DNA from 3 places in the Pseudomonas donghuensis genome. Region 1 is predicted to be linked to each of the others. Evidence: predicted binding sites of a transcription regulator. Region 1 holds the regulator's gene; each other region holds the start of a gene.
What was found. Region 1 encodes sigma-54, which starts transcription at its own class of promoters, with help from an activator protein. Its sites were predicted from a motif close to ANTGGCATNNANNTTGCTNT; they were not measured.
Positions count from the first base shown of each region.

Region 2: the regulator sigma-54 is predicted to act here: its motif matches at 3,539-3,558, upstream of flgB (flagellar basal body rod protein FlgB).
Region 3: the regulator sigma-54 is predicted to act here: its motif matches at 5,526-5,545, upstream of BV82_RS18725 (CmpA/NrtA family ABC transporter substrate-binding protein).

Region 1 is NZ_CP071706.1:1,203,786-1,213,635, forward strand. Features, by position in the region: gene pmbA (metalloprotease PmbA) at 1-263, shown strand, start outside; gene BV82_RS05495 (FagA protein) at 479-880, shown strand; gene BV82_RS05500 (class II fumarate hydratase) at 873-2,249, shown strand; gene BV82_RS05505 (hypothetical protein) at 2,277-2,738, shown strand; gene BV82_RS05510 (superoxide dismutase) at 2,740-3,351, shown strand; gene BV82_RS05515 (ZIP family metal transporter) at 3,363-4,256, shown strand; gene BV82_RS05520 (HPr family phosphocarrier protein) at 4,272-4,544, opposite strand; gene rapZ (RNase adapter RapZ) at 4,565-5,419, opposite strand; gene ptsN (PTS IIA-like nitrogen regulatory protein PtsN) at 5,422-5,886, opposite strand; gene hpf (ribosome hibernation-promoting factor, HPF/YfiA family) at 5,899-6,207, opposite strand; gene BV82_RS05540 (RNA polymerase factor sigma-54) at 6,289-7,782, opposite strand; gene lptB (LPS export ABC transporter ATP-binding protein) at 7,962-8,687, opposite strand; gene lptA (lipopolysaccharide transport periplasmic protein LptA) at 8,688-9,212, opposite strand; gene lptC (LPS export ABC transporter periplasmic protein LptC) at 9,199-9,774, opposite strand; gene BV82_RS05560 (KdsC family phosphatase) at 9,783-9,850, opposite strand, start outside.
Region 2 is NZ_CP071706.1:1,757,973-1,767,822, forward strand. Features, by position in the region: gene BV82_RS08050 (flagella synthesis protein FlgN) at 1-208, opposite strand, end outside; gene flgM (flagellar biosynthesis anti-sigma factor FlgM) at 254-571, opposite strand; gene flgA (flagellar basal body P-ring formation chaperone FlgA) at 740-1,492, opposite strand; gene BV82_RS08065 (chemotaxis protein CheV) at 1,562-2,491, shown strand; gene cheR (protein-glutamate O-methyltransferase CheR) at 2,544-3,371, shown strand; gene flgB (flagellar basal body rod protein FlgB) at 3,597-4,004, shown strand; gene flgC (flagellar basal body rod protein FlgC) at 4,008-4,451, shown strand; gene flgD (flagellar hook assembly protein FlgD) at 4,467-5,189, shown strand; gene flgE (flagellar hook protein FlgE) at 5,221-6,594, shown strand; gene BV82_RS08095 (hypothetical protein) at 6,667-6,858, shown strand; gene BV82_RS08100 (flagellar basal body rod protein FlgF) at 7,049-7,789, shown strand; gene flgG (flagellar basal-body rod protein FlgG) at 7,835-8,620, shown strand; gene flgH (flagellar basal body L-ring protein FlgH) at 8,675-9,370, shown strand; gene BV82_RS08115 (flagellar basal body P-ring protein FlgI) at 9,383-9,850, shown strand, end outside.
Region 3 is NZ_CP071706.1:4,023,886-4,033,735, forward strand. Features, by position in the region: gene BV82_RS18705 (sensor domain-containing diguanylate cyclase) at 1-1,283, opposite strand, end outside; gene rlmKL (bifunctional 23S rRNA (guanine(2069)-N(7))-methyltransferase RlmK/23S rRNA (guanine(2445)-N(2))-methyltransferase RlmL) at 1,386-3,584, opposite strand; gene rmf (ribosome modulation factor) at 4,122-4,337, shown strand; gene BV82_RS18720 (quinone-dependent dihydroorotate dehydrogenase) at 4,434-5,456, opposite strand; gene BV82_RS18725 (CmpA/NrtA family ABC transporter substrate-binding protein) at 5,609-6,823, shown strand; gene BV82_RS18730 (ANTAR domain-containing response regulator) at 6,838-7,413, shown strand; gene BV82_RS18735 (nitrate/nitrite transporter) at 7,564-8,775, shown strand; gene BV82_RS18740 (bifunctional protein-serine/threonine kinase/phosphatase) at 8,786-9,850, shown strand, end outside.

The DNA of each region.
Region 1 (9,850 bases):
TGCGGCGCATGGGCCGCGGGCTGTTGGTCACCGAGCTGATGGGCCATGGCCTGAACATGGTCACCGGTGACTATTCTCGCGGTGCCGCAGGCTTCTGGGTTGAAAACGGCGAGATTCAGTTCGCTGTTCAGGAGGTGACGATCGCCGGCAATATGAAGGACATGTTCCAGCAAATCGTCGCGATCGGTAATGATCTTGAAACCCGCAGCAATATTCACACAGGTTCGGTATTGATTGAGCGGATGACCGTAGCGGGCAGTTAAGCCCCTACCGACCTCATCGCTGGCAAGCCAGCTCCCACAATGGTTCGATGTAAGCTGGACCTGTGGGAGCTGGACTTGCCAGCGATCGAGCGCGCAGAGCCCGTTCCTACACCCCCTGCAAAGCCCGGCCCTGTGTCGGGCTTTTTGTTTTTCTTTTTACTCGTCCTTGAACTGATTCTGATTATCACCTAATAATGAATATCATTATCTCGGCGATGATGTTCATGAAACCAGTCCTCCACGAATTGCCCTACCTGGAAAACTGGCGCTGGCTGAGCCGGCGCATTCGCTGTGCCCTGGACCCGGACGAGCCGCGCCTGATCGAGCACTACCTCACTGAAGGCCGCTACCTGGTGTGCTGCACCGGTACCAGCGCCTGGACCGTCGCCCTGACTTCATTTCGCCTGTTGCTGGATACCGCCTGCGATCGTGCACTGCCCTGGCATTGGCGCTGCCTGTGCCTGGACCAGGCCTGGCGCCCGCTGCTGGAGCTGCGCAACCTAGATCGCCATGAACACAACCAGCGCTGGCAGCCCTTCGCCCTGCAATTGGCGAACTGCGTGCTGCTGCCTTCGATTTCCTACGATGAACTGATGCAAGGACTTGATGATGAGTAATACCCGTATCGAGCGCGACAGCATGGGTGAACTGCTGGTGCCGGCCGAGGCCCTGTATGGCGCCCAGACCCAGCGCGCGGTGAACAACTTTCCGATCAGCCAGCAACGCATGCCGACCCAGTTCATTCGCGCGCTGCTGCTGGCCAAGGCTGCCGCGGCCAAGGCCAATATCGAGCTCAAACAGCTGGACCCGGCCCGGGGCGAGGCGATCGTCAACGCCGTGGAGCAACTGCTGGCGGGCGATTTCATGCAGCACTTCCCGGTGGATATCTTCCAGACCGGTTCCGGGACCAGCTCGAACATGAACGCCAACGAGGTGATCGCCACCCTGGCCAGCCGCGTGCTGGGCGACACGGTCAACCCCAACGATCATGTCAACTGTGGGCAAAGCAGCAACGACATCATCCCCACCACCATTCATGTCAGCGCCGCGCTGGCCTTGCATGAGCAGTTGCTGCCGGCACTAAACCATCTGGTCAAGGTCATCGACGCCAAGGCTGAACAGGTGCATCCGTTCATCAAGACCGGCCGCACCCACCTGATGGACGCCATGCCGGTGCGCATGAGCCAGGTGCTGGGTGGCTGGGCGGCGCAGATCAAGGCGGCTATTACTCACCTGCAAGCCACCTTGCCAAGCCTGCAGGCGCTGGCCCAGGGCGGTACCGCGGTGGGCACCGGCATCAATGCCCACCCTGAATTCGCTGCCCGCTTCAGCCGGCAACTGACCGCGCTGACCCGCGTCGAGTTCGTCCCTGGGGATAACCTGTTTGCCCTGATCGGCTCGCAAGACACCGCAGTGGCCGTTTCCGGCCAGCTCAAGACAACGGCGGTGGCGCTGATGAAGATCGCCAACGACTTGCGCTGGATGAACTCCGGGCCACTGGCGGGCCTTGGCGAAATCGAGCTCGAAGGCTTGCAGCCGGGCTCCTCGATCATGCCGGGCAAGGTCAACCCGGTTATTCCGGAGGCTACCGCCATGGTTGCCGCGCAGGTGATCGGCAACGACGCGACCATCGCCGTGGCCGGACAGTCGGGCAACTTCGAGCTCAACGTGATGCTGCCGATCATTGCCCAGAACCTGCTCAGCAGCATCGAGCTGATGGCCAATGCCAGCCGCCTGCTGGCCGACAAGGCGATTGCCAGCTTCAAGGTCAACGAGCCAAAACTCAAGGAAGCGTTGGCACGCAACCCGATCCTGGTGACCGCGCTGAACCCGATCATCGGCTACCAAAAGGCCGCCGAGATCGCCAAGACCGCCTACAAGCAGGGTCGCCCGATTATTGACGTGGCCCTGGAACATACCGACCTGCCGCGCAGCCAGCTTGAAGCGCTGCTCGATCCGGAAAAGCTCACAGCTGGCGGGATCTGAGCCGGTCCACCGCTCTGGAGGTTAGTCATGCAGCACTGGAAACGCACCACCGAAATTGCCAACCGCTTGTTCGAGCAGGGCGAGCTGGTCGATGCCCGCGAGTTGTATCTGCAGGCCCTGGCGCTTGCCCAGGTGTTGTTCGAGCGCTGGCATGACGCCGACGAAGCGGTGGCCGCTTGTGTCATCGCCCACCATAACCTGGCCGACTTGCACCTGCGCCTGAATCAGCCGCAGGAAAGCGCCGAGTACCTCTGCGCCATTCACCAGCGGCTGCTGCAGAGCGCCCAGGACCCACGCCTGGCGCCGAGGTTGCGTGAAGCTGCGCTGCGCCACAGCAGCAAGACCTACACCGAGTTGCTGAGCTTTATCAGCGAGTACGGCCAGTACCCGCGCACCGAACGTCTGCTCTACCGGCACGAGCCGCAGCCGGCCCTGCATGCCGGCCAGGAAAGCACCGCGCCTTCAGCCCTACGATATGGAATCCAGTGATATGCCTTATACCTTGCCTGCATTGCCTTACGCCTACGATGCGCTGGAACCGCACATCGATACCCAGACCATGCAGATTCACCACAGCAAGCACCACCAGACCTACATCAACAACCTCAATGCGGCGGTAGAAGGCAGCGAGTATGCCGAGTGGCCGGTGGAAAAACTGGTCGCCAGCGTTAAACAGCTGCCGGAAAAACTGCAGAACGCCGTGATCAACCAGGGGGGCGGACACGCCAACCACTCGCTGTTCTGGACGGTGATGTCGCCCAAGGGCGGCGGCTTGCCACAAGGCGCCGTGGCCAAGGCCATCGAGGAGCAATTGGGTGGCTTCGACGCCTTCAAGGAGGCCTTTACCAAGGCTGCGCTGACCCGTTTCGGCAGCGGCTGGGCCTGGTTGAGCGTGACCCCGGCCAAGACCCTGGTGGTCGAAAGCAGTGGTAACCAGGACAGCCCGCTGATGAACGGCAATACGCCGATCCTCGGCCTGGACGTCTGGGAGCACGCTTACTACCTGCTGTACCAGAACCGCCGTCCGGAATACATCAACGCGTTCTACAACGTGATCGACTGGTCCGAGGTAGAGCGTCGTTACGCAGCCGCGCTTGTGTGAGTCGCGCTGGTATGCGTTCGGATGTGATGTCCATTGCCGGAGTGCGGCTGTTTCGCCTGGCGCTCGGTACCCTGTTGCTGCTGGTCGGCTTCGCGCTGCTGGTGGCTCAGGGTATCGCCTGGCTTGATCTGGAGCCGCGCATGCTGCGGGCACTTGAAGGCGGTGCGCTGTGCGCCCTGGGCACTGCCCTGGGCGCCGTGCCGGTGCTGGTGATCCGCAACATGCCGGTGGCGCTCGCCGATACCCTGCTGGGCTTCGGTGCCGGGGTGATGCTGGCGGCCACGGCTTTCTCGCTGATCATTCCCGGGCTGGATGCCGCCCAGGCCATTGGCCTGGGTAAATGGGGCGCGGGTGGCTTGATCAGCTTCGGCTTGCTGTTCGGGGCCTTCTGTCTGTACCTGGTGGACCTGAAGGTCTCCGGCGCTTCACCGGAGGCGCTGGTCGGTACTGCCCAGCAGCCGGTGATCGCCGCGCGGATCTGGGTGTTCGTCATCGCCATCATTGCCCATAACATTCCGGAAGGGATGGCCATTGGCGTGTCTGCCGGCGGCGGCATGCCTGATGCCGACAGCCTGGCCATGGGTATCGCCTTGCAGGATGTGCCCGAAGGCCTGGTCATCGCCCTGGTGCTGGCAGGGGCGGGGATGGCCCGTTTCAAGGCGTTTCTGATCGGTGCGGCTTCAGGTCTGGTCGAGCCGCTGGCGGCAGTGGTGTGCGCCTGGCTGGTTAGCGTGGCGGAGTTGTTGCTGCCATTGGGGCTGGCCTGCGCGGCAGGTGCGATGTTGCTGGTGGTGACCCAGGAAATCATTCCGGAATCGCGCAGCAATGGCCATCACCGGCTGGCCAGTCTTGGCCTGTGCATCGGCTTCTGCCTGATGATGGTGATGGACACGGCGCTGTCTTGAGAAAACGGGGGCGGGTTACTCGCCCTCGTCGAAGTAGTTGTTGATCAGCTCGACCAGTGCAGCCAGTGCTGCGTCGTCTTCTTCGCCTTCGGTGTGCAGGTGCACCTGAGTGCCCTTGCCAGCTGCGAGCATCATCACGGCCATGATGCTCTTGCCGTCGACCAGGCTCTGGGGTGTACGGCCCACTCGGACCTGGCAGGGAAAGCGTCCGGCTACACCTACGAATTTCGCCGCCGCCCGGGCGTGCAGCCCCAGCTTGTTGATGATGGTGATTTCACGAGCGGGCATCGAGGCGGGGATCCTGTGGGCTAGAGGTCGCGGTGGCGAACCTGGACGTTCTTCAACGATTGTTGCAGCAGCTGTCCCAGTCGCTCGGTCAGGTACACCGAGCGGTGGTGACCGCCGGTGCAGCCGATGGCAATGGTGACATAGGCGCGGTTGCTGGCGGCAAAGCGTGGCAACCATTTGAGCAGGTAGCTGGAGATGTCCTGGAACATGTCCTCGACATCCGGCTGTGCTGCCAGGTAGTCGATCACCGGTTGCTCCAGCCCTGAATGGTCGCGAAGTTCCGGCTTCCAGTAAGGGTTGGGCAGGCAGCGCACATCGAACACCAGGTCGGCGTCTACCGGCATGCCGCGCTTGAAGCCGAAGGACTCGACCAGGAAGGCCGTGCCTGGCTCCGGCTGGTTCAGCAGGCGCAACTTGATCGAATCACGCAACTGATAGAGGTTCAGGTTGGTGGTGTCGATCTTCAAGTCAGCGAGGTCGGCGATCGGCCCGAGCAAATCGCTCTCGACCTTGATGGCTTCGGCCAACGAGCGTTCGGCATTGGTCAGCGGGTGGCGGCGACGGGTTTCCGAGAAACGCTTGAGCAGGGTTTCTTCGTCGGCGTCCAGGTACAGGACATCGCACTGGATGTGCCGGCTACGGGCTTCCTCAAGCAGTTCGGGGAAGCGCGTGAGGTGGCTTGGCAGGTTGCGCGCGTCGATCGACACCGCCACCTTGGGCTGCATCAGTTCGGTATTGATCAGGGCGTTTTCGGCCAGCTGCGGCAGCAAGCCCGCCGGCAGGTTGTCGATGCAGTAGTAACCGTTGTCCTCAAGTACATCGAGGGCGGTGCTCTTGCCGGAGCCGGACCGGCCGCTAACGATGATCAAGCGCATGTTCAGTGCCCGTTCTGTACGTCCAGTACGACCTGGTACAAGGATTCGTTACTGGTGGCCGCACGCAGTTTGTCGCGTACGTCCTTGCTATCGAGCATGCTGGCGATCTGGCGCAGCAGCTCCAGGTGCGCATCGGTAGCCGCTTCCGGGACCAGCAGTACGAACAGCAGGTCGACCGGGGCGCCATCGATGGCGTCGAAATCGATAGGGGCGTCAAGGTGCAACAGTGCGCTGACCGGCGATTCGCAGCCCTTGAGGCGGCAATGCGGAATGGCAATGCCGTTGCCGAAGCCGGTAGAGCCCAGTTTTTCCCGGGCGATCAGGGCTTCGTACACGTCCTGGGTGTCCAGCTCGGGCACTTGTTTGCCGATCAGATTGGCGATCTGTTCGAGCGCACGCTTTTTACTGCCGCCCGGCACGTTCACAAGGGAACGGCCGGGGGTCAGGATGGTTTCAAGTCGGATCATGGATGAGGGGGATCAGCGGGCCGCTGCACCTTGCAGCAGGCTTTGCTGTTTTTCCTTGTGTTTTTTCAGTTGGCGGTCGAGCTTGTCAGTCAAGGCATCGATCGCTGCATACATGTCTTGGTGTTCGGCATTTGCAACCACTTCGCCGCCGGGAATGAACAGCGTTGCTTCAATCTTCTGCTGCAACTTCTCGACCTTCATGATTACCGTCACATTGGTAATCTTGTCGAAATGCCCCTCCAGCCGTTTCAACTTCTGCTCGACGTACTCACGCAGGGGCTGAGTAACTTCTACATGCTGTCCACTGATATTGACTTGCATACAGCTTCTCCTTTGTTGCCGGTGCATAAGAGGCAGGTGTTGCGCCTGCCACTGAACTGCGGTGGCACACCTCAGGAGCCGTTACATCAATCGCTTGCGCTCGCTCGACGGTGCAATGCCGAGGGACTCGCGGTACTTGGCGACGGTGCGACGTGCTACCTGGATGCCTTGTGCCTCCAGTAAACCAGCGATCTTGCTGTCACTCAATGGCTTTTTCTGATTTTCCGCTGCAACCAGTTTTTTGATGATCGCGCGGATCGCCGTGGACGAGCACTCGCCGCCTTCGGAGGTGCTGACGTGGCTGGAGAAAAAGTACTTCAGCTCGTAAATACCGCGAGGGGTGTGCATGTATTTTTGCGTGGTGACCCGGGAAATGGTCGATTCGTGCATGCCCACCGCTTCAGCGATATCGTGCAGCACCAGCGGCTTCATCGCCTCATCGCCGTGATCGAGGAAGCCACGCTGGTGCTCGACGATCTGGGTGGCGACCTTCATCAGGGTCTCGTTACGGCTTTGCAGGCTCTTGATGAACCAGCGCGCCTCTTGCAACTGGTTGCGCATGAAGGTGTTGTCGGCGCTGGTGTCGGCGCGGCGAACGAAGCCGGCGTACTGCGGGTTGACCCGCAGGCGCGGTACCGCTTCCTGGTTGAGCTCGACCAGCCAGCGCTCGTTGTCCTTGCGCACGATCACGTCCGGCACCACGTATTCGGCTTCGCTGGACTCGATCTGCGAACCTGGGCGCGGGTTGAGGCTCTGCACCAGTTCGATGACCTGGCGCAGTTCATCTTCCTTGAGCTTCATGCGGCGCATCAGCTGGCTGTAGTCGCGGCCACCGAGCAGGTCGATGTAGTCGCTGACCAGGCGCTGGGCCTCGGCCATCCACGGGGTGCCTGGCGGCAGTTGGCGCAATTGCAGCAACAGGCACTCGCTGAGGTTGCGCGCGCCGATGCCGGCCGGTTCGAACTGTTGAATACGGTGCAGCACGGCTTCGACTTCATCCAGCTCGATGTCGAGCTCGGGGTCGAAGGAGTCGCAGATTTCTTCCAGGGTTTCGTCGAGGTAGCCCTGGTTGTTGATGCAGTCGATCAGGGTCACGGCGATCAGCCGGTCGGTGTCGGACATCGGTGCCAGGTTGAGCTGCCAGAGCAGGTGGCTCTGCAGGCTTTCGCCAGCGGAGGTGCGGGTGGTGAAGTCCCACTCGTCATCGTCGTTGCTGGGCAGGCTGCTGGCGCTGGTCTGGTAGATGTCTTCCCAGGCGGTATCGACCGGTAGCTCGTTGGGGATGCGCTCGTTCCATTCGCCTTCTTCGAGGTTGTCCACCGTCGGGGCGGTCTCCTGGAAGCTGGTTTCCTGAACTTCGGCGACGGGTTTGCTCTCGGCGTTGTCGGCCATCGGGTCGCTGTTGTCGAAGTCGTCGCCGTCTTCCTGGCGTTCGAGCATCGGGTTTGATTCCAGCGCTTCCTGGATTTCCTGCTGGAGGTCCAGGGTAGAAAGCTGGAGCAGACGTATGGCCTGTTGCAACTGCGGGGTCATCGTCAGTTGCTGGCCCATTCTTAGGACGAGCGATGGTTTCATGGCAGGGGCTTAACACCTTATTTGCCGGCGCACATGCGCCATCCACTACAAGGGCACCGAAGCGCCAACTTTAAGCAAATTATATGCCTGAAATTGCAGCGTTTGCCTAGAGCGCCGTAACAATTAAGCCATGAACTGGCTTGATCGAGAGCGCTCTGGCAGCGCCTTACACCTTGAGCCTACAGGCGGAACTCATGGCCGAGGTAAACCTCTTTGACCAGATCGTTGGCCAGGATGGTCTCTGCATCGCCTTCGGCGATCAGTTGGCCATCGTTGACGATGTAAGCGGTTTCACAGATATCCAGGGTTTCACGGACGTTGTGGTCGGTGATCAGAACGCCAATGCCCTTGGCTTTCAGGTGGTGGATGATCTGCTTGATGTCGCCGACCGAGATCGGGTCGACACCGGCAAAGGGTTCGTCGAGCAAAATGAACTTCGGCGCAGTGGCCAGGGCGCGGGCGATCTCGACGCGGCGACGCTCGCCACCGGAGAGGCTCATGCCGAGGTTGTCGCGGATGTGGCTGATGTGGAATTCCTGCAGCAGGCTTTCCAGTTCCTTGCGCCGGCCATCGCGGTCGAGGTCCTTGCGGGTTTCAAGGATTGCCATGATGTTGTCGGCCACCGACAGCTTGCGAAAGATCGAGGCTTCCTGCGGCAGGTAGCCGATGCCGGCGCGCGCGCGGCCGTGCATGGGCTGATGGCTGACATCGTGGTCGTCGATCAGGACGCGGCCCTGATCGGCCTGGACCAGGCCGACGATCATGTAGAAGCAGGTGGTCTTGCCGGCGCCGTTGGGGCCGAGCAGGCCGACGATCTGGCCGCTGTCGATCGACAGGCTGACGTCGCGGACCACTTGCCGGCTCTTGTAGCTCTTGGCCAGGTGCTGGGCTTTGAGGGTTGCCATTTACTCGGCCTTCTTCTTCGGCTGGATCACCATGTCGATGCGTGGGCGCGACTCGGTGACTTTGCCACCGCGACCGGCGGTAGCGATCTGTTTCACCGTGTCGTAGACGATCTTCTCGCCTTCGGTGGTGTTGCCTTCGTTGATCACTTTGGCGCGGTCGATCAGGACGATGCGGTTTTGCGGCGCATTGTACTGGATGGTCTTGCCATAGCCTTGCATCTTGTCTGGCTTGGCCGCGCTCTGCTGCTGTTCGAAGTAGGCCAGGTTGCCCACCGAGGTCACCACGTCGATGTCGCCACCGGCAGTGCGGGTGATGGTCACGGTGTTGCCTTTGATCATCATCGAGCCCTGGGTGATGATCACGTCACCGGTGTAGGTGGCGACGCCTTGTTTGTCATCCAGTTGAGCATGGTCAGCCTGGATACGGATCGGCTGGTCACGGTCGGTCGGCAGGGCCCAGGCGCTCGCGCTTCCCAGTGCTGCGCTCAGGCTGAGCAAAAAGGGGAGGGTTTTAACGAGCCTCATACTGTCCTCTTACGTTGGACAGCAGGTCCATCCTGCCGTCTTTCAAATACGCTTTCATTCCATTGCCCGTAGTTACGCCACCGGCGCCGTCGATTCTAACGGCTTGCTCGGTTTGCGCATATTGCTTCTGCGGGAATACCGTCATGCGGCTGGTGGTAATGATCATGGTGCGGTTTTTTTCATCGGTGCGGGCAACCCGTACCGAGTCGATCAGTTCGACTTCGCTGCCATCGGGGTTGACCTCGCCGCGCTCGCTTTGCACGTGCCACGGGTAAGTGGTGCCACGGTACATCTGCAGGTCCGGCGTGGTCAGCAAGGTCACTTCGCTGGCCTTGAGGTGCTCGACCTTGTCGGCAGTCATCTCGTACTGCATCTTGCCGTCGGGCAGGAACTGCACGCTGCGGGCGTTCACGGCGTAATAGTCAATGGCGCTCTGGTCGGGCCCGACAACAGGCTTGTTGTCGAGGAAGCTCTCAGGGCTGATGTTCCAGTAGCCGATCGCCACCAGCAAGGCGGCAATCACACTGAACAGCGCAATATTGCGGATTTTCTTACTGAACATGTGTCGCTCTACAGGTAATGGCTGTTGGCCGCTTCAAGATTGCCCTGGGCTTGCAGGATCAGTTCGCAGAACTCGC
Region 2 (9,850 bases), 550 kb from region 1:
AAAGACCCAGGCTGGCCAGCAGCTCGCTGCGTCGGCGGCCTTGCTGATCGAGCTGGATCACCAGCGACTGTTTGCGCGCCAGGATGTTTTCCAGCAGCGGCATGTCGCGACCGTGCAGGGCAGCGGCTTCGGTTTGCAGTAACTCGAGCAGATCTTGCGCTGGAGCAATATCGCTCTCGATCAGTTGCAGCAGAGTGGTGTCGTGCATGGCTGGCTCTTTGGTTCAAGCGTCCTGAAGTCAGCGCGCCAGGGGCTAGCGCTGGGCTTCGAAATTAAGCAGTTTGCTGGCGACGCGGTTGCTGTCGACCTGGTAGCTGCCGTCGGCGATAGCCTGTTTCAACTCGGCCACCCGGGCGCTGTTGACAATCGGCTGGTCGCGCAGCTTGTCGCTGACCTTTTGCAACTGCTGGGCCTCGTGGCTCAGGTGTACGGTTTCCCCGCTGGCGCTGTGCTCAACGGCGCTGCCGGCCTTGGCCGAAGCCGTGCTGGCAGTACTTTCCTGGCTGCTGCCAGTGCGCACGCCGCCGGCAACCGACGGGGAGTTATTCAAACGACTGAAGTCGATGACCATGATCAGAAAACCTCTGGGTATTTGGACGCTTGCCTTGTTTTCGGCCAACCCGAAAGAAACTTTAGGCGCAAATGCACGGCGGCCTGCGCGGCCAGTTCTGGGCACCCAATGGGACACAGTTTAGGAAAAGCAGTTCCTGATCGCCAGTGTTGTTCCTGATTCAAGTACTTACATGGCCACTTCCACCTGGCCCGGGCCGGTCACCCTGGCCTTGACCACCCGTTTGGAGTTGAGGTTGCGCACCCGGATCTGTTCGCTCAGGCCGCCCTTGCTCAGGGCTTCGCCGGGCATGCGCACGGCCAGGCTGCCGCTGCGCGCGGTAATCACCACCTGATCACCCTTGCGCACCACCTCGGCCTGCTCCAGGTGCTGGGGGGGGAGTACCTGGTCCATGACCGTTGGTCGGATAACCTTGAGCCCGACTGCCTGGTCGAGGTTGCCGAGAAAACCCTGGTTGAGCATGCCTACATCGCGCTCGCGCAGGGCTACGTCCTGTTCACCGACAATGCTGTCGCGCTTGAGCGGGCGGACCACGGTCACGACATTGCGAAACAGGCGTACCTGGGCGGGCACGAACACCGTCCACGGTGAGCTGCCGTCGCAGCGAACCCGCACGGTGACACGGCCCAATGGCTGCGCCGGGCTCTCCAGCGAGGCGCCCAGTTGCTGGTCGCACAGCGGCATGCGCAGGCGCGGGTCGAGGTTGTTGACCTGGATCTCGTAGCGGCCCTCGGTCTGGCTGGTGGCCAGATAGTCTTCTACGGTGAATTCAAGAAACCCCTGGGTGACACCGATAAGCTGTTCAGGCAAGGTGAAAGCGTCAGCCAGAGTTCGAACGCCAGGGGCCAGCAGGCACAGCGCAGCAAGGAAGCCGGGCAGGTGGCGGGTCAGGCGTCGGAAAAATGTCGTTTTCGTGTTCATACGATTAAAAAAAGCAAAGCGCGTGCCGACTGGGTACGAAGCTCGAAGCGTTTGGTGAAGGAGTCTGGCATGGCTGGTGTAATGGATTCGGTGAACCAGCGCACGCAACTGGTAGGGCAGAACCGCCTGGAGCTGCTGTTGTTTCGCCTCAATGGCGAGCAGCTCTACGGCATCAACGTGTTCAAGGTGCGGGAAGTGTTGCAATGCCCGAACCTGACGGTGATGCCCAAGTCCAGCCCGGTAGTGCGCGGGGTCGCGAATATTCGTGGGGCAACCATCCCGATCCTCGATCTGGCGATGGCGACCGGGATGCCCGGTCTGAGTGAAGAAACAAGCAAGAGCTTCGTCATCATCACCGAGTACAACACCAAGACCCAGGGGTTTCTGGTGCATTCGGTGGAGCGCATCGTCAACATGAACTGGGAGGAGATCCATCCGCCACCCAAGGGCACCGGGCGCGATCACTACCTGACGGCAGTGACCCGGGTCGACAACAAGATGGTCGAAATCATCGACGTGGAGAAAATCCTCGCCGAAGTGGCGCCGACCTCCGAGGCGATTTCCGCCGGTGTGGTCGATGCCGAGGTGCAGGACAAGGCGGTGATGCTGCGGGTGCTGACGGTCGATGACTCGTCGGTGGCGCGCAAGCAGGTCAGCCGTTGCCTGCAGACCGTCGGCGTCGAGGTGGTGGCGCTCAACGATGGCCGCCAGGCGCTCGACTACCTGCGCAAGCTGGTCGACGAGGGCAAGCGTCCGGAAGAAGAGTTCCTGATGATGATCTCCGATATCGAGATGCCGGAGATGGACGGCTACACCCTGACCGCCGAGATTCGCAGCGACCCGCGCATGCAAAAGTTGCACATCATCCTGCATACTTCGCTGTCCGGGGTGTTCAACCAGGCGATGGTCAAGAAGGTCGGTGCCGATGACTTCCTGGCCAAATTCCGGCCGGACGACCTCGCCCAGCGCGTTGTTGATCGGATCAAGGCCACGCACTAACGGCCAGGGGCGATCGCCCCTGGCGGTACATACGATTTAAGAGGCGGCATCATTGTCTACGGGTAATTTGGATTTCGAACAGTTCCGGGTCTTCCTGGAAAAAGCCTGTGGCATCCTGCTGGGCGAAAATAAGCAATACCTGGTCTCCAGCCGTCTCAACAAGCTGATGGAGCAGCAGGGCATCAAGTCCCTGAGCGAACTGGTGCAACGGATCCAGAGCCAGCCGCGCAGTGGCTTGCGCGAGCAGGTGGTCGATGCCATGACCACCAACGAAACCCTCTGGTTTCGCGACACCTATCCGTTTGAAGTGCTCAAGAACAAGGTATTGCCCGAGCAGATCAAGGCCAACCCCGGTCAGCGCCTGCGCATCTGGTCGGCGGCCTGCTCGTCGGGGCAGGAGCCGTATTCCATCTCCATGGCCATCGACGAGTTCGAGCGCAGCAATATCGGCCAGTTGAAGATGGGGGCGCAGATCGTTGCCACCGACCTGTCCGGCTCGATGCTGACCAACTGCAAGACCGGCGAGTACGACAGCCTGGCGATTGCCCGCGGTCTGTCCCAGGAGCGCCTGCAGCGCTACTTCGACGTCAAGGGGCCGGGGCGCTGGGCGATCAAGGCGCCGATCCGCAGTCGTGTCGAATTTCGCTCGTTCAACCTGCTCGACAGCTACGCGAGCCTGGGCAAATTCGACATCGTGTTCTGCCGCAACGTGCTGATCTACTTCTCGGCCCAGGTCAAGAAGGACATCCTCCTGCGCATTCACGGCACGCTCAAGCCGGGTGGCTACCTGTTCCTTGGCGCTTCCGAGGCGCTCAATGGCTTGCCGGATCATTACCAGATGGTCCAGTGCAGCCCGGGGATCATTTATCAGGCCAAATAGGCCTTAGCGGCAAGCCACAAGCTTCAAGCGGCAAGAAAGAGCAGATCGTGCACCGCCTGGCTTGTTCTTGCCGCTTGAAGCTTGCCGCTTGCCGCTCTTTTGCCACTTTTCTGGCATTGCCGCCAGCGGCAAACGCCTCAAAGCCCCGTATTTACGGGGTTTTGTTTTTTGGCATGGCTCTTGCTCTAGCTCAGTCAACGAAAAACCTTCGAAGGTTTCCCCGACATGAGCATCAGCTTCGACAAAGCGCTCGGCATCCACGAAAAGGCATTGGGCTTTCGCGCCCAGCGCGCCGAGGTGCTGGCCAACAACATCGCCAACGCCGACACGCCGAACTACAAGGCGCGCGACATGGACTTCGCTTCGGTCCTGGCGGCCCAGGCCGAGCAGACCAGCAAGGGCCATTTCTCGCTGGATCGTACCAACGCCCGGCACATCGAGGCCGAAGGCCTGAGCATGGGTGACGAGTCCCTGCAGTACCGTACGCCGATGCAACCGTCGATCGACCAGAACACCGTCGATGCCCAGCTCGAGCAATCGAGCTACGCGGAAAACGCCGTGGGCTTCCAGGCCAGCTTCACGCTGCTCAACAGTAAATTCAAAGGGCTGGTATCGGCCCTGCGCGGAGAGTAAGTCATGTCCCTCGCCAGTGTCTTCAACATTGCCGGTAGCGGCATGAGCGCCCAGACCACGCGTCTGAACACCGTCGCTTCGAACATCGCCAACGCCGAGACCGTCTCGTCGAGCATCGACCAGACCTACCGCGCCCGTCATCCGGTATTCGCCACCACCTTCCAGCAGGCCCAGGCCGGTGTCAGCCAATCGCTGTTCCAGGACCAGGACGCTGCAGGGCAGGGCGTGCAGGTGCTTGGCGTGGTCGAAGACCAGAGCAACCTCGAGGCGCGCTACGAGCCGAATCATCCGGCGGCGAACAAGGACGGCTATGTCTACTACCCGAACGTCAACGTGGTGGAAGAAATGGCTGACATGATCTCCGCCAGCCGCTCGTTCCAGACCAATGCCGAGCTGATGAACACGGCTAAAACCATGATGCAGAAGGTCCTGACCCTGGGTCAGTGATAAAGGACTAAGCCAATGGCTACTACCGTCAAAGACAGCACGCTCAGCCTGAACGACGTCATCAAGTCTTCCGGCAAGAAGACCACTGAGACCAGTTCCCTGGGCAGCACCGTCGCCGCCAAGGCCGGCAACAAGCAAACCCTGGGCAAGGATGCGTTCCTGCAGCTGCTGGTTACCCAGATGCAGCACCAGAACCCGCTCGACCCGCAGGACAACAGTGAATTCGTCGCCCAGCTGGCGCAGTTCAGTAGCCTGGAAGGCATTACCAGCCTGAACGAGTCGGTCAATGCGATCACCGGCAACTACAAGTCGTCCCAGGCCCTGCAGGCCTCGTCGCTGGTCGGCCGCTCGGTCATCACCCAGAGCGACAAGGCGGTGGTCGACACCACCAAGAGCTTCACCGGCTCCGTGGTGGTGCCACAGAGCATCAGTGCCGCGACCATCACCATCACCGACAAGGATGGCAAGGTGGTCAAGACCCTGCAGATGGGCGAAACCAAGGCGGGCAACGCCGAGTTCATCTGGGACGGTACCAACGACGCGGGCCAGAAAGTCGACCCGGGCACCTACAGCTTTGCCGCCAAGACCAAGGTCGAGGGCAAGCAGGTGGAGATGTACACCTTGCTGCCGGCCACGGTCAGCAGCGTCACTATCAGTCAGACGGGTGGCGAGCTGATGCTCAACCTCGCCGGCCTGGGCAGCGTTGCCCTGTCCAAAGTCCAAACCATCGGTATATAGAGCCGGCTAACGCGGCACAAGGAGTGGAAAGATGTCTTTCAATATCGGCCTTAGCGGTCTCTATGCAGCCAACAAGCAACTGGACGTGACCGGCAACAACATCGCCAACGTTGCCACCACCGGCTTCAAATCGTCCCGTGCCGAGTTCGCTGACGCCTATTCGGCGAGCAAGCTCGGCGTCGGCAGCAAGACCGTCGGTAACGGCGTGACCCTGGCGGCGGTGTCGCAGCAGTTTGGCCAGGGTGATGTCAACAACACCGGCAACGTGCTGGACATGGGTATTCAGGGGCAGGGCTTTTTCGTCCTCAGCGACAATGGCTCGCTGAGCTACACCCGTGCCGGTGCGTTCCAGACCAACAAGGACAACTACGTTGTCACCGCAGACGGTATCCGCCTGCAGGGTTACGCCGCTGACTCCACCGGCAAGATTGCCAAGGGCGTGCTGACCGATCTGAAGATCGACACCTCGGCGCTGGCGCCGAAGTCGACCACGCTGATCGACCAGGGTATCAACCTGAACTCGTCGGCATCGCCGATTCCGTTGACCAAGCCTGATCCGAGCAACCCGGCTGCCACTATCCCCAACGCGCCGTTCAACCCGACTGACGAAAGCACCTACACCAAGTCGTTCCCGACCAAGGTCTACGACAGTCAGGGTAACGAGCACGTCATGGAGCAGTACTACCGCAAGACCGACACCAACGAGTGGACCATGTACACCCTGGTCGACGGTCGCAACCCCTACGATCCGGCCAGCGCCACGCCACTGACCGGCACCATGAGCTTCAACTCCGATGGCAGCATCAAGGCCATGTCCACCAGTGCCGCCGGTGTGCCGACCACGCCGCCAGGTCAGTACGAGTTCAGTGTGGCCAACAACACCTTCACCATGAAGGGCTGGATTCCGGCGGTGTATAACAAGACTACCAATACGTGGGGTCCTAACGGTTCGAGCGGCAACCCGGATGGCATGCGTCTGTCGATGAACAGCACCACCTCCTACAACACCGAGACGGCGCGGATGTCCCAGTCCCAGGACGGCTATGCCACCGGCATTCTCTCCAGCCTGAGCATCGACTCCACCGGTGTAATGTTCGCCAGCTTCAGCAACCAGCAGTCTCGCGCCATTGGCCAGGTGGCCATCGCCAGCTTCGCCAACGAGCAGGGCCTGGAGCAGATGGGCGGTACGCGCTGGAAAGAAACCTTCGCCTCGGGCATTCCGGGTATCGATGCGCCGACCACTGGCACCCTGGGTGCGATCAAGTCCAACGCGCTGGAGGCCTCGAACGTCAACCTGACCAACGAGCTGGTCGAGCTGATCAAGGCGCAGAGCAACTACCAGGCCAACGCTAAAACCATCTCCACCCAGAGCACCATCATGCAGACCATCATTCAGATGACCTGATTCGGGTGGCGTGAGTTGAGTATGGACAGACCCCTTTCTCGGAAGGGGTCTGTCGTTTCAAGGGTAAGGATCATGCTGCGACGTTTAAGTGTTGCCTTGCTGCTCGCGGGAGTGCTGGGCGCTCAGGCCTGGGCCGATATGGCGCCATGGTATCGCTGGGAAAGCCAGGCCGACGGTCGCCTGGTGTGCGCGCAGTTTTCCCCGGGGCCGGGCTGGAAGCTGTTTGCCGGGCCGTTCAACAATGCCGGTTGCCGTGACTACTGAAACTTGCCGCTAGCGGCAAACCGGCGCCGTATTTTCGACGGCGCTTCTCTCGCGGTTCTCTTCGTGCGCCGCTCAAGCCCTTGTCTGCCGGGCGTTTTCCGTTGTTTGTAAAAGTTGGTTTGAAACTTGCTACAGGCACTGCAGAGCAGCGGCGGACGGCAAGTGTTCGCCAGCGCAGCGGAGGATGACTGTGGACAAGATGCTATACGTGGCCATGACCGGCGCCAGCCAGAACGCGCTGGCGCAAAAGGCCCATGCCAACAACCTGGCGAACATTTCCACCAGCGGTTTTCAGCGCGACCTGGAGCAGGCGCGTTCGATGCCGGTGTTTGGTGACAGCTTTCCGGCGCGGGCCTATGCCATGACCGAGCGCCCGGCCACCGATTTTAGCCCGGGCTCGATGCAGGAGACCGGTCGCGACCTGGATATCGCCATCGGCGGTGACGGTTTTATCGCCGTGCAGGCCCCTGATGGCAGTGAAGCCTATGTGCGCACCGCCAGCCTGAACATTGACGGTCTGGGCGTGCTGCGGGCCGGCAACGGCATGCCGGTGATGGGCAACGGCGGTCCGATTGCCGTGCCGCCAGAGCAGAAGGTCGAGGTCGGCCAGGACGGCACCATCAGTATTCGCGCCATGGGCGAAGGCCCGCGGGTGATGGCCGAGGTCGACCGCATCAAGCTGGTCAACCCGGACCTGAAGAACATGACCAAGGGCCTGGACGGCATGATCCATACCAAGAACGGCCAGCCTGCCGCTGCCGATGCCAACGTCCAGGTGGTCTCCGGTTTCCTGGAGTCAAGCAACGTCAATGCGGTCGAGGAAATGACCTCGGTGCTGGCGCTGTCCCGTCAATTCGAATTGCACGTCAAGATGATGACCACGGCCAAGGAAGGCGACGAAGCCATGGCTCGGGTTTTGCAAATCGGCTAATTACACAGACGTAGCGCCGTAAAACAGGCGCGCGAGGAGAACAGCATGCTTCCGGCTCTTTGGGTCAGTAAAACCGGTTTGTCCGCCCAGGACACCAACCTGACCACCATTTCCAACAACCTGGCCAACGTTTCGACCACCGGCTTCAAGCGTGATCGTGCCGAGTTCCAGGACCTGCTCTACCAGATCAAGCGTCAGCCGGGTGCCCAGTCGACCCAGGACAGCGAACTGCCGTCGGGCCTGCAAGTCGGTACCGGTGTGCGCATCGTCGGCACCCAGAAGAACTTCAGCACCGGCAGCCTGCAGACCACCGAGAACCCGCTGGACATGGCGGTCAATGGCCGTGGCTTCTTCCAGATTTTGCAGCCGGACGGCACTGTTTCGTACACCCGTGACGGTACCTTCCACCTGAACTCCGATGGCCAGATCGTCACGGCCAACGGCTTTGCCCTGGAGCCTGCGATCGTCGTGCCGCCCGAGGCGCAGACCTTCACCGTCGGCCAGGACGGCACCGTGTCGATCACCACTGCCGGCAACCCGGCGGCGCAGATCATCGGCAACATCCAGACCGCCGACTTCATCAACCCGGCCGGCCTGCAGGCCATGGGCAGCAACCTGTTCCTGGAAACCGCCGCCAGCGGCGCGCCGCAAATCGGTACCCCGGGCCTCAACGGTTTTGGCGTGGTGCAGCAGCAGACCCTGGAAAACTCCAACGTCAGCACCGTGGAAGAGCTGGTCAACATGATCACTACCCAGCGTGCCTACGAAATGAACTCCAAGGTCATCTCCACCGCCGACCAGATGCTCTCGTACGTTACCCAGAACCTGTAAGTGAAGTCTTCGAGGTCGCTTGAACGGCGCCTGTTACACCGTGAGGTCAGAGTCATGAGTCGTTTGTTTTGCATACTAGCCCTGAGTGGGGTCGCCTTGCTGGCCGGTTGCGTCGCGCCGACGCCCAAGCCCAACGATCCCTACTACGCGCCGGTATTGCCGCGCACGCCATTGCCGGCGGCGGCCAACAACGGCTCGATCTACCAGGCCGGTTTCGAACAGAACCTGTACAGCGACCGCAAGGCTTTCCGGGTCGGTGACATCATCACTATCACCCTCAACGAGCGCACCCAGGCGAGCAAGAATGCCAACTCGCAGATCGACAAGAACAGCAAGGCCGAACTCGGTCTGACCTCGTTGTTCGGCAGCAGCGTGACCACCAACAATCCGTTTGGTGATGGCGACCTCAGCCTCAGCGCCGGCTACAGCGGCGACCGCTCAACCAAGGGTGATAGCAAGGCGGCCCAGGGCAACACCCTGACCGGTTCGATCACCGTCACCGTTGCCGACGTGCTGCCCAACGGCATCATTGCCGTGCGCGGCGAGAAGTGGCTGACCCTCAACACCGGCGACGAGCTGGTGCGCATCGCCGGGATGATCCGTGCCGATGACATTGCCACCGACAACACCGTGCCTTCGACCCGTGTTGCCGATGCGCGCATTACCTACTCGGGCACCGGCTCGTTCGCCGATGCCAGCCAGCCGGGTTGGCTTGACCGGTTCTTCATCAGCCCGCTTTGGCCTTTCTAGGTTCGGATGACCATGTTCAACTTCAAGCAGCTGATTGCCGCTACGATTCTGCTGTCCACTGCGTTCGCCGTGCAGGCCGAGCGTCTGAAGGACATCGCCAGCATTTCCGGCGTGCGCACCAACCAGCTGATCGGCTACGGCCTGGTGGTGGGGCTCAACGGCACAGGTGACCAGACCACGCAAACGCCGTTCACCCTGCAGACCTTCAACAACATGCTCTCGCAGTTCGGCATCAAGGTGCCGCCGGGGTCGGGTAACGTGCAGCTGAAGAACGTCGCTGCGGTGTCGGTGCATGCCGACCTGCCGGCGTTCGCCAAGCCGGGGCAGGTGGTGGACATCACCGTCTCGTCGATCGGTAACTCCAAGAGCCTGCGCGGCGGCAGCCTGTTGATGACCCCGCTCAAGGGTATCGACGGTAACGTCTACGCCATCGCTCAGGGCAACCTGGTGGTCGGCGGTTTCGATGCCGAAGGCCGCGAT
Region 3 (9,850 bases), 2.8 Mb from region 1:
AAGGCTCGTGCGCGGGCCTGCAGTTCCTGCGGCAATACCAGATCTTCAAGGGTCAGTTGGCCGATGACTTCAGCGCTGTGATAGCCGAGCATGCGTTCGGCACCGGCGTTGAAGGTACTGATCACCCCGCGCAAGCTGGTGGCAATGATTGCCACCTGGGTCGCGGCATCAAGCACGCTGCGCAGCTGATTATGGGTGTCGCGCAACGACTGCTCGCTGACGCGCAACTCGCCAGTGCGCTGCTCGACCAGGGTCAGGGCCCGCTGGCGCTGGCCGAACAGGCTGAACAGCAACGCGCTGAGCAACAGGCTGAGCAGGCCGCCAAGCAGTACCACGGCGTTCACCGCCGAGGAGCGATTGGCCTCCATGAACGCCAGACTCGGCTGAATATCCAGCTGGTAGTCATGATCGGCCAGGCGCAACAGATGGCTGGCGGTCAGCTCAGTGCTGGCGCCCTCGTTGCCCGACTGAAACAACACCTCGCGCCGGCCTTGCCCGGACAGGTCGAGAATGCGCACTACCAGATTGTCCTGGCTCGGGCTGGGCAGCCCTTCGGCCATCAGTTGCTGCAGGCTGATCACCGCCAGCACGTAGCCGTCAGGGGCGCTGGCAGTATTGCCGGGCGCGAACACCGGGGCCACCATCAGCACGCCCCGGGTAAAAGCCGGATCGACATTGCTCAGGTTCAGCGGCGCCGAAACGGCCATGCTGCCAGGCTGCCGGGCGCGATCCAGAGCAGCCTGGCGCAGCGGTTGGGATAGCATATCCAGGCCCAGGGGCTGCGCCTGGTGACTCAGCGCCTGGGTGTAGTACAGCGGATAATAAAACGGCCGCGGCGCCGCGACCTGCAGGCTGCCCGCGTCAGTGAGTTCATGGATGGCAAAGGGTTTGCCGAGTGTCTGTGCGGCGCCGCGCTCGAACGCCTCGCGCGCCTCGCCGGCTACCCGTGGCGCCCAGGCATAGGCCTGGGTCCGGTAGAGCAAAGGTTGGGCATAGCCGTTGAACGCATCCAGGGTAACGTTTGAGGAGAACACAAAGAAACGGCGCAGGCCGTCAAGACGCTGCACCTGGTCCTCGAAGCGTTCTTCGATACGGCTGTAGCGTTCGCTGGCCAGCAGTTCGAAGCGCTGCCGCAGCTGCTGGTGGTACAGGTCATGAGTCGCCAGCGCCAGCAGCGCTGTCAACAGGCTGCCGGCCACAAACGCCACACCGGCCACCAGCCAGGCGGAAACTTCTTCGCTGACAAAGCCGAGCATCTTCGGACGAGCGACGTGCATCGACATAGAAAGCACTCAAAACGCCAGCGTCCTGCGGATCGCGGGCTCTGATTGAGTTATAGCCATTAGCCATTAACGAAGCAATCATCGCCCGCGACAATCAGCCGATCAGCGCGCCTGGATCTTCCATGCCCGGTGAATCTTGCTATTGCGGGCAAAGTCCGGGTCCAGGGTCTGGGCACTGATCTCTTCCACCGCGTAGCGCTCAGTCAGGTTTTCATCGAGCTGGAACTTGCGGAAGTTGTTCGAGAAGTACAGCACGCCCCCCGGCGCCAGGCGTGCCACGGCCAGGTCGAGCAACTCGACATGATCGCGCTGCACGTCGAATACGCCTTCCATGCGCTTGGAGTTGGAGAAGGTCGGCGGGTCGATGAAGATCAGCTCGTACTCGTCGCGGCAGGCTTGCAGCCAGGCCATGACGTCGCCCTGCTCCAGGCGGTTCTTGTCCGAAAAGCCATTGAGCGACAGGTTGCGCCGCGCCCAGTCCAGGTAGGTCTTGGACAAATCGACGCTGGTGGTGCTGCGCGCACCGCCCTTGGCCGCATGCACACTGGCCGTGGCGGTGTAGCAGAACAGGTTGAGGAAGCGCTTGCCCGCAGCCTCGCGCTGAATGCGCAGGCGCATCGGACGGTGGTCGAGAAACAGCCCGGTGTCCAGGTAATCGGTGAGGTTGACCAGCAGCTTGACGCCGCCCTCCCGCACTTCCAGGAACTGACCCTGGGTGCTCTGGCGCTCGTACTGACGGGTGCCGGTCTGGCGCTCACGGCGCTTGACCACCACCCGGCTCTGGTCGATACCCAACGCCTGGGGAATCGCTGCCAGGGCGTCGAACAGGCGCGCTTGGGCTTTTTCCGGATCGATCGAGCGCGGTGCGGCATACTCCTGCACATGCACCCAATCCTGGTACAGGTCGATGGCCAGGGCGTACTCGGGCATGTCGGCATCGTACAGGCGATAGCAACTGACGTTCTCGCGCTTGGCCCACTTGCCCAGTTGCTTGAGGTTCTTCTGCAGGCGGTTGGCGAACATCTGCCCGCCTTCGCTCAGGCGGGCCGGCTCGCTGGCCACGGCAGCGGGCGAACGCTGCTCGGCAACTTCGCCGTTGCGCTCCGGCTGACGGCGCTCGCCGGTGACGAACTGATCGGGCTGGACCTTGATCAACAGCAGCTTGCACGGCAAGGCGCCGTTCCAGAAGGCGTATTGCTTGTGGCTACGGATGCCCATGCGTTTGCCCAGGTCCGGGGCACCGGTGAACACCGCCGCTTCCCAGTTCAGGCAGGCCTGGCGCAGACGCTCGCCGAGGTTCTGATAGAGGTACAAAAGGCTGGCCTCGTCGCCCAGACGCTCGCCATACGGCGGGTTGCAGATCACCAGGCCTTTCTGGTTCTGGTCCGGGCGCGGCTCGAAGGTGCCGACTTCGCCCTGGTAGATCTTCACCCAATCGCTCAGGCCTGCGCGTTCGACGTTGTTGCGGCCTGGCTGGATCAGCCGTGGATCGGCTTCGTAACCACGGATCCACAGCGGTGGACGAGCCAGGCCGGCTTCGGCACGGGCCAGCGCCTCGTCATGGAGTTTGCGCCACAGTGCTGGCACGTGGCCGAGCCAGGCGCTGAAACCCCAACGCTCGCGACGCAGGTTCGGTGCGATATCGGCGGCGATCATTGCCGCTTCGACCAGGAAGGTGCCCACGCCGCACATCGGGTCAGCCAGGGCGCCGCCTTCGGCGGCGATGCGCGGCCAGCCGGCACGGATCAACACCGCGGCAGCGAGGTTTTCCTTCAACGGTGCAGCGCCTTGCTGCAGACGGTAGCCGCGCTGGTGCAGGCTGTGGCCAGACAGGTCCAGGGACAGGATCGCCTCGCCGCGCTCCAGGCGCAGGTGCACGCGCAGGTCAGGGTTGAGCTTGTCCACCGACGGGCGCTCACCACTGCTGGTGCGCAGTTTGTCGACGATCGCATCCTTGACCTTCAAGGCGCCGAAGTGGGTGTTGTCGATGCCCGAACCATGACCGCTGAACTCCACCGCCAGCGAGCCGCTGGCTTGCAGGTGATCCTGCCACTCGACTTCATTGACGCCGTCGTAGAGGTCGTCGGCGTTTTTCATGTTGAAGCGCTTGAGCACCAGCAGCACGCGGTTGCCCAGACGCGACCACAGGCACAGCCGGTAGGCGGTTTCCATGTCGGCGGTGCCGCGAATCGCCGAGGTGTGCTCACGCACTTCTTCAAGGCCAAGGCCACGCGCTTCTTCGGCAAGCAGGCCTTCAAGGCCTTTGGGGCAGGTGAGGTAAAGTTCGAAACGGTCCGACATGGGGTATCCAGAGCCTTGAGCAATAAAGTGGAAGAGCAAGCGCATCGCCCTTCCGATGTTTAATCGAACGCCTTTCCACAGCGTTCGAGTGGCGCTTTTTTACGCCGGGCCACCCGCCAACCTGACTTTTGCCATGGCAGAAAAGTCTTTGATTGCCGAGCAGAATGAAAAATTCAGGTAAAAAACCGGGAAAAATGACCCTTCGTCGTTTTACCTTCGTTGTTACAAATTATCACATGGCAATGGCCAGATGATTTCGTTTCAGACCAAACCCTGATCATAGCGGGCTTTGCGCCAGATCCTAATCAGACGCATTTATTTACTTATCCTGTGACCCTATGAAAGGTTACGTCCTTATGACAAAACGATCATTCACACTGTGTCGTGCATTGGTTAGAACTGATCTCAGGTTGTCACCGCAACGGTACAACACTTCCGCTCGCGACGCCGGCAGCGAGCGCAAACCGGCAGAACGATTCTGCCCGACCTTCTAGAGGTCGACGGGACATTACAGTCAACAAGTGAGGGCAACACCCTATGAGAAGACTTAAGCGTGATCCGTTGGAACGAGCTTTTTCACGTGGCTACCAATATGGGGTCACCGGCAAATCCCGCGAGCTTTGCCCCTTTACTCTACCGTCTGTACGTCAGGCATGGATCAATGGCTGGCGCGAAGGACGCGGCGACAACTGGGACGGTATGACCGGCACTGCGGGTATCCATAGACTCAACGAACTTCACGCCGTTGGCTGAACGAGGAACTGAATCCGATTACCATGCACGCCCCATCCGGGCGGCGGGCTAAGGCCCAGGGGCCCCTTGAGGGGGCCCTTTTTTATGCCTGCGGTTTCAGCGCGGCATGGCAGCGATGGCGTCCACCGCCTCGCGGATCAGGGCCGGGCCCTTGTAGATGAACCCCGAGTAGATCTGTACCAGGCTGGCACCGGCGGCAATCTTCTGCGCCGCATGCTTGCCTTCGGTAATCCCGCCTGCGGCGATGATCGGCAACTTGCCGCCCAGCTCGCCGGCCAGCACCTTGACGATATGCGTGCTCTTTTCCAGCACCGGCGCACCCGACAGGCCACCGGCCTCGTCGCCATGCAGCAGGCCCTCGACGCCTTCACGGCCGAGGGTGGTGTTGGTGGCGATCACCGCGTCCATGCCCGATTCGACCAGGGCCGAGGCGACCAGCGCGGTTTCTTCATCGCTCATGTCCGGGGCGATCTTGATTGCCAGTGGCACCTGCTTGCCGCGCTCGCTCACCAGTTGCGAACGGCGCTCGGCCAGGGCGTCGAGCAGTTGCTTGAGCGAATCGCCGAACTGCAGGCTGCGCAGGCCCGGGGTGTTGGGCGAGCTGACGTTGACGGTGATGTAGCTGGCCTGGTCATAGACCTTGTCGAGGCAAATCAGGTAGTCGTCGACCGCGCGCTCGACCGGAGTGTCGAAGTTCTTGCCGATGTTGATACCGAGAATGCCACGGTATTTGGCCGCACGTACCCGGTTGAGCAGGTTGTCGACACCCAGGTTGTTGAAACCCATGCGGTTGATGATCGCTTGCGCTTCCGGCAGGCGGAACAGGCGCGGCTTGGGGTTGCCCGGTTGCGGACGCGGGGTGACGGTGCCGATCTCGACAAAACCGAAACCCAGTTGGGCAAAGCCGTCGATGGCCGCGCCGTTCTTGTCCAGGCCTGCTGCCAGGCCGACCGGGTTGGCAAAGTTCAGGCCCATGACGGTGACCGGCAAAGAGGCCGGCGCCTTGGTCAGCAGCCCGTTGAGGCCCAGGCGGCCACCGGCGCCGATCAGGTCCAGGGACAGGTCATGGGAAGTCTCCGGGGAGAGCTTGAACAGCAACTGGCGGGCCAGGGTATACATGGGCGGGCTTAGCTCGACGTGAGTGAGGGGGCGATTATAGCGGTGGCGTCGTCCGGGGGACAGGGCCGCCTTGGCATATGCGTTGCTAGATCCCTCTTACAACGCCTGCCACGCGAGCGGTACGGCCTGACCTTCGACACAGGCGCAATGACGTGACCAACCCTATTCCCGTAACTTCCCTGGCCTGGGTCATCGGCAGCGATGCCCCGGAAAAGCCCAGCCTGAATCTCGGTTTCATGGCCCTGAGCGATTGCGCCTCGGTGGTGGTGGCTGCCACCCAGGGCTTCGCCCAGGCCTACGGCCTGAGCCTGAACCTGCAGCGCCAAAGCTCCTGGGCCGGCCTGCGTGACAAGCTGGCCAGTGGCGAGCTGGATGCCGCTCACAGCCTCTATGGCCTGATCTATGCGCTGCAACTGGGCATCGGCGGTAGCGCGGCCACCGACATGGCGGTGCTGATGGGGCTGAACCAGAACGGCCAGGGCATCAACCTGTGCGCGGCACTGCAACGCCAAGGTGTGACCAGTCCCGAGGCACTGGAGCATTTCGTGCACCAAAGCAGGACAAAACTGACCTTTGCCCAGACCTTTCCCACCGGCACCCATGCCATGTGGCTGTATTACTGGCTGGCCAGCCAGGGCATCCATCCGTTGCATGACGTCAATAGCGTAGTGGTGCCGCCTGCACAGATGCTCGCGCACCTGCAAGCCGGACGCATCGATGGCTTTTGCGTCGGTGAACCCTGGTCGGCGGGCGCCATCGAGCAGGGCCAGGGTTTTACCCTGGCTACCAGCCAGTCGATCTGGCCGGACCATCCGGAAAAGGTCCTGAGTTGCACCCGGGCCTTTGTCGAACAGTACCCGAACACCGCCCGGGCCCTGGTGATGGCGGTGCTGGCCGCCAGTCGTTTCATCGAGCAGAACAACGAAAATCGGCGCAGTACCGCGCAGTTGCTCAGCGGCAAGGCGTACCTGGATGCACCGCTGTCGAGTATCGAGCCACGCCTGCTCGGCCAGTACCAGGACGGCCTGGGCAACCAGTGGCATGACCCCCACGCCTTGCGCCTGCACGATGAAGGCCGGGCCAACGTGCCATACCTGTCCGATGGCATGTGGTTCATGACCCAGTTCCGCCGCTGGGGCTTGCTGCGCGAAGATCCCGACTACCTCGCCGTGGCCCGCCAGGTCCAGCAACTGGCGCTGTACCGCGATGCCGCCACAGCGATCGGCGTGCCCTGCGCAGGCCCCGACATGCGCAGCAGCCCGCTGATCGATGGCAGCCATTGGGATGGCAGCGACCCGTATGGCTACGCCCGCAGCTTTCGCCTGCATGCACTGGCGGAACCGCCAGCCACCCTCGCCCGCCGCTGAAAGGAGACGCCACCATGCTGCGAATCCTGTTGATCGACGACACTGCGAAAAAAGTCGGTCGCCTCAAGGCCGCCCTGGTCCAGGCCGGGTTCGAGGTGATCGAAGAGTCGGGCCTGACCATCGACCTGCCGGCGCGCGTCGAAACGGTGCATCCGGACGTGGTGCTGATCGATACCGAGTCACCGGGCCGGGATGTCATGGAGCAAGTGGTGCTGGTCAGCCGCGACCGGCCGCGGCCGATCGTCATGTTCACTGACGAGCACGACCCCGGCGTGATGCGCCAGGCCATCCAGGCCGGGGTCAGCGCCTACATCGTCGAAGGCATCCAGGCCACGCGGCTGCAGCCGATCCTTGACGTGGCCATGGCCCGCTTTGAAAGCGACCAGGCGCTCAAGGCCCAGCTGCAGGCCCGCGACCAGCAACTGGCGGAGCGCAAGCGGATCGAACTGGCCAAGGGTCTGTTGATGAAAATGAAGGACTGCAACGAAGAACAGGCCTACACCCTGATGCGCCGCCAGGCCATGAGCAAGCAACAAAAGCTGATCCAGGTGGCCGAGCAGATCATTGCCATGAGCGACCTGCTCGGCTGAGGCATTCTGGCCCGGCTCTTGCTATCAGCAAAGGACAGGTAGCCAACGGCGGTTGCCCCCTTCACGACAAAGACGTCGCACCCCCACTCGCGCAAGCGGGTCGGGTGGCGACGTCTTTTTCGTTTCCGTCCCTGTTCAACGAGGTGTTCGATGAATACGAGTTTCTGGAAGTCCGGGCATGTCCCTACCCTGTTCGCCGCCTTTTTGTACTTCGACCTGAGCTTCATGGTCTGGTACCTGCTCGGCCCGCTGGCGGTGCAGATCGCCGCTGATTTGCAACTGACCACCCAGCAACGCGGCCTGATGGTCGCCACGCCAATCCTTGCCGGGGCGATCCTGCGCTTTGTCATGGGCCTGCTGGTGGACCGGCTGTCGCCCAAGACCGCCGGGCTGATCGGCCAGGTGATTGTCATCGTCGCACTGTTCTGCGCCTGGCGCCTGGGCATCCATAGTTATGAACAAGCCCTGTTGCTCGGGGTGTTCCTCGGCGTTGCCGGGGCCTCGTTTGCCGTATCGCTGCCGCTGGCCTCGCAGTGGTACCCGGCCCAGCACCAGGGCAAGGCCATGGGCATCGCTGGCGCCGGCAACTCCGGCACCGTGTTCGCCGCGCTGCTGGCCCCGGCCCTGGCCGCAGGCTTTGGCTGGAACAACGTCTTCGGTTTTGCCGTGATCCCGCTGCTGCTGACCCTGGTGCTGTTCAGCCTGCTGGCGCGCAACGCCCCCGAGCGGCCCAAACCCAAAGCCCTGGCCGACTACCTCAAGGCCCTGGGTGACCGTGACAGCTGGTGGTTCATGTTCTTTTACAGCGTTACCTTCGGCGGCTTCATTGGCCTGGCCAGTGCCCTGCCCGGCTACTTCAACGACCAGTACGGCCTGAGCCCGGTGACCGCCGGCTACTACACTGCCGCCTGCGTATTCGCCGGCAGCCTGATGCGCCCGTTGGGTGGCGCCCTGGCTGATCGCTTCGGCGGTATCCGCACCTTGCTGGCGATGTACAGCGTCGCCGCCATCTGCATTGCCGCCGTCGGCTTCAACCTGCCCAGCGCGGTGGCCGCCCTGGCCCTGTTCGTCAGCGCCATGCTCGGCCTGGGTGCCGGCAACGGCGCGGTGTTCCAGCTGGTGCCGCAACGTTTTCGCCAGGAAATCGGCGTGATGACCGGGCTGATCGGCATGGCCGGCGGCATCGGCGGCTTCCTGCTCGCCGCGGGCCTGGGGATGATCAAGCAGCACACTGGCGACTATCAGTCGGGCCTGTGGCTGTTCGCCAGCCTCGGCATCCTTGCCTGGTTCGGTCTGCACGGCGTCAAGCAGCGCTGGCGCACCACCTGGGGCTCGGCGGCGGTGACCGCGGCGCGGGTCTGAGGGTTACGCCATGAGCCTGCAACTGAGCTTCGCCCAGGCTAGCGCCAGCGGCCCCCGGGAGGAAAACCAGGACGCCCTGCGCCTGGTGACCCCCAACCCGGAACTGGCCGCCAGCAAAGGCTACCTGTTCGCCCTCGCCGACGGTGTCAGCCAGTGCGCCGATGGCGGCCTGGCGGCGCGGGCCAGCCTGCAGGCGCTGGCCCTGGACTACTACGCCACCCCCGCCACCTGGGGCGTGGCCCAGGCCCTGGACCGCCTGCTGCTGGCGCAAAACCGCTGGCTGCGCGCCAACGGAGGCGGCCAGCCGTTGCTGACCACCCTCAGCGCCCTGGTGCTGCGCGGGCGGCGTTTTACCCTGGCGCATGTCGGCGACTGCCGGATCTACCGCTGGGCTGCCGGGCAGCTGCAACGCATCAGCGAAGATCACGTCTGGGACCAACCGGGCATGCAGCACGTGCTCAAGCGCGCCCTGGGCCTGGACCAGCACCTGCAGGTCGATTACCTGGAAGGCGAGCTGCAGGCTGGCGAATGCTTCGTGCTGCTCAGCGACGGTGTCTGGGCCAGCCTCAGCGAAGCGCAGATCAGGGCCGTGCTGCGCGAACAGATCGACCTGCAGGATGCCGCCCAGACCCTGGTCAGCTCGGCCCATCACAGTGGCAGCCAGGACAACGCCAGCGCGCTGCTGGTGCGGGTCGAGCGACTGGGCGCCAGCAACCTTGGCGACTCCCTGGCGCAACTGCAGCAATGGCCGCTGCCGCTTGCCCTGCGCTGCGGGCAGACGATCGACGGCTGGAGCGTCGAGCAACCGCTGGGCCACAGCCGCCAGTCCTTGCTGTACCGCGTGCGCGACCACCAGCAACAGGCGTGGCTGCTGAAAACCCTGCCTGCAGAGCGCAAGGATGAACCCGGCGCATTGCAAAGCCTGCTGCTGGAAGAATGGTTCCTGCGCCGGGTGGCCGGGCGTTACTTCCCCGAAGTGCACCTGGCCAGCCAGCGCCAGCACCTGTACTACCTGATGCGCGAATACCCCGGCCAGACCCTGGCGCAACTGTTCGCCGCCAGCGGCCCGCTACCG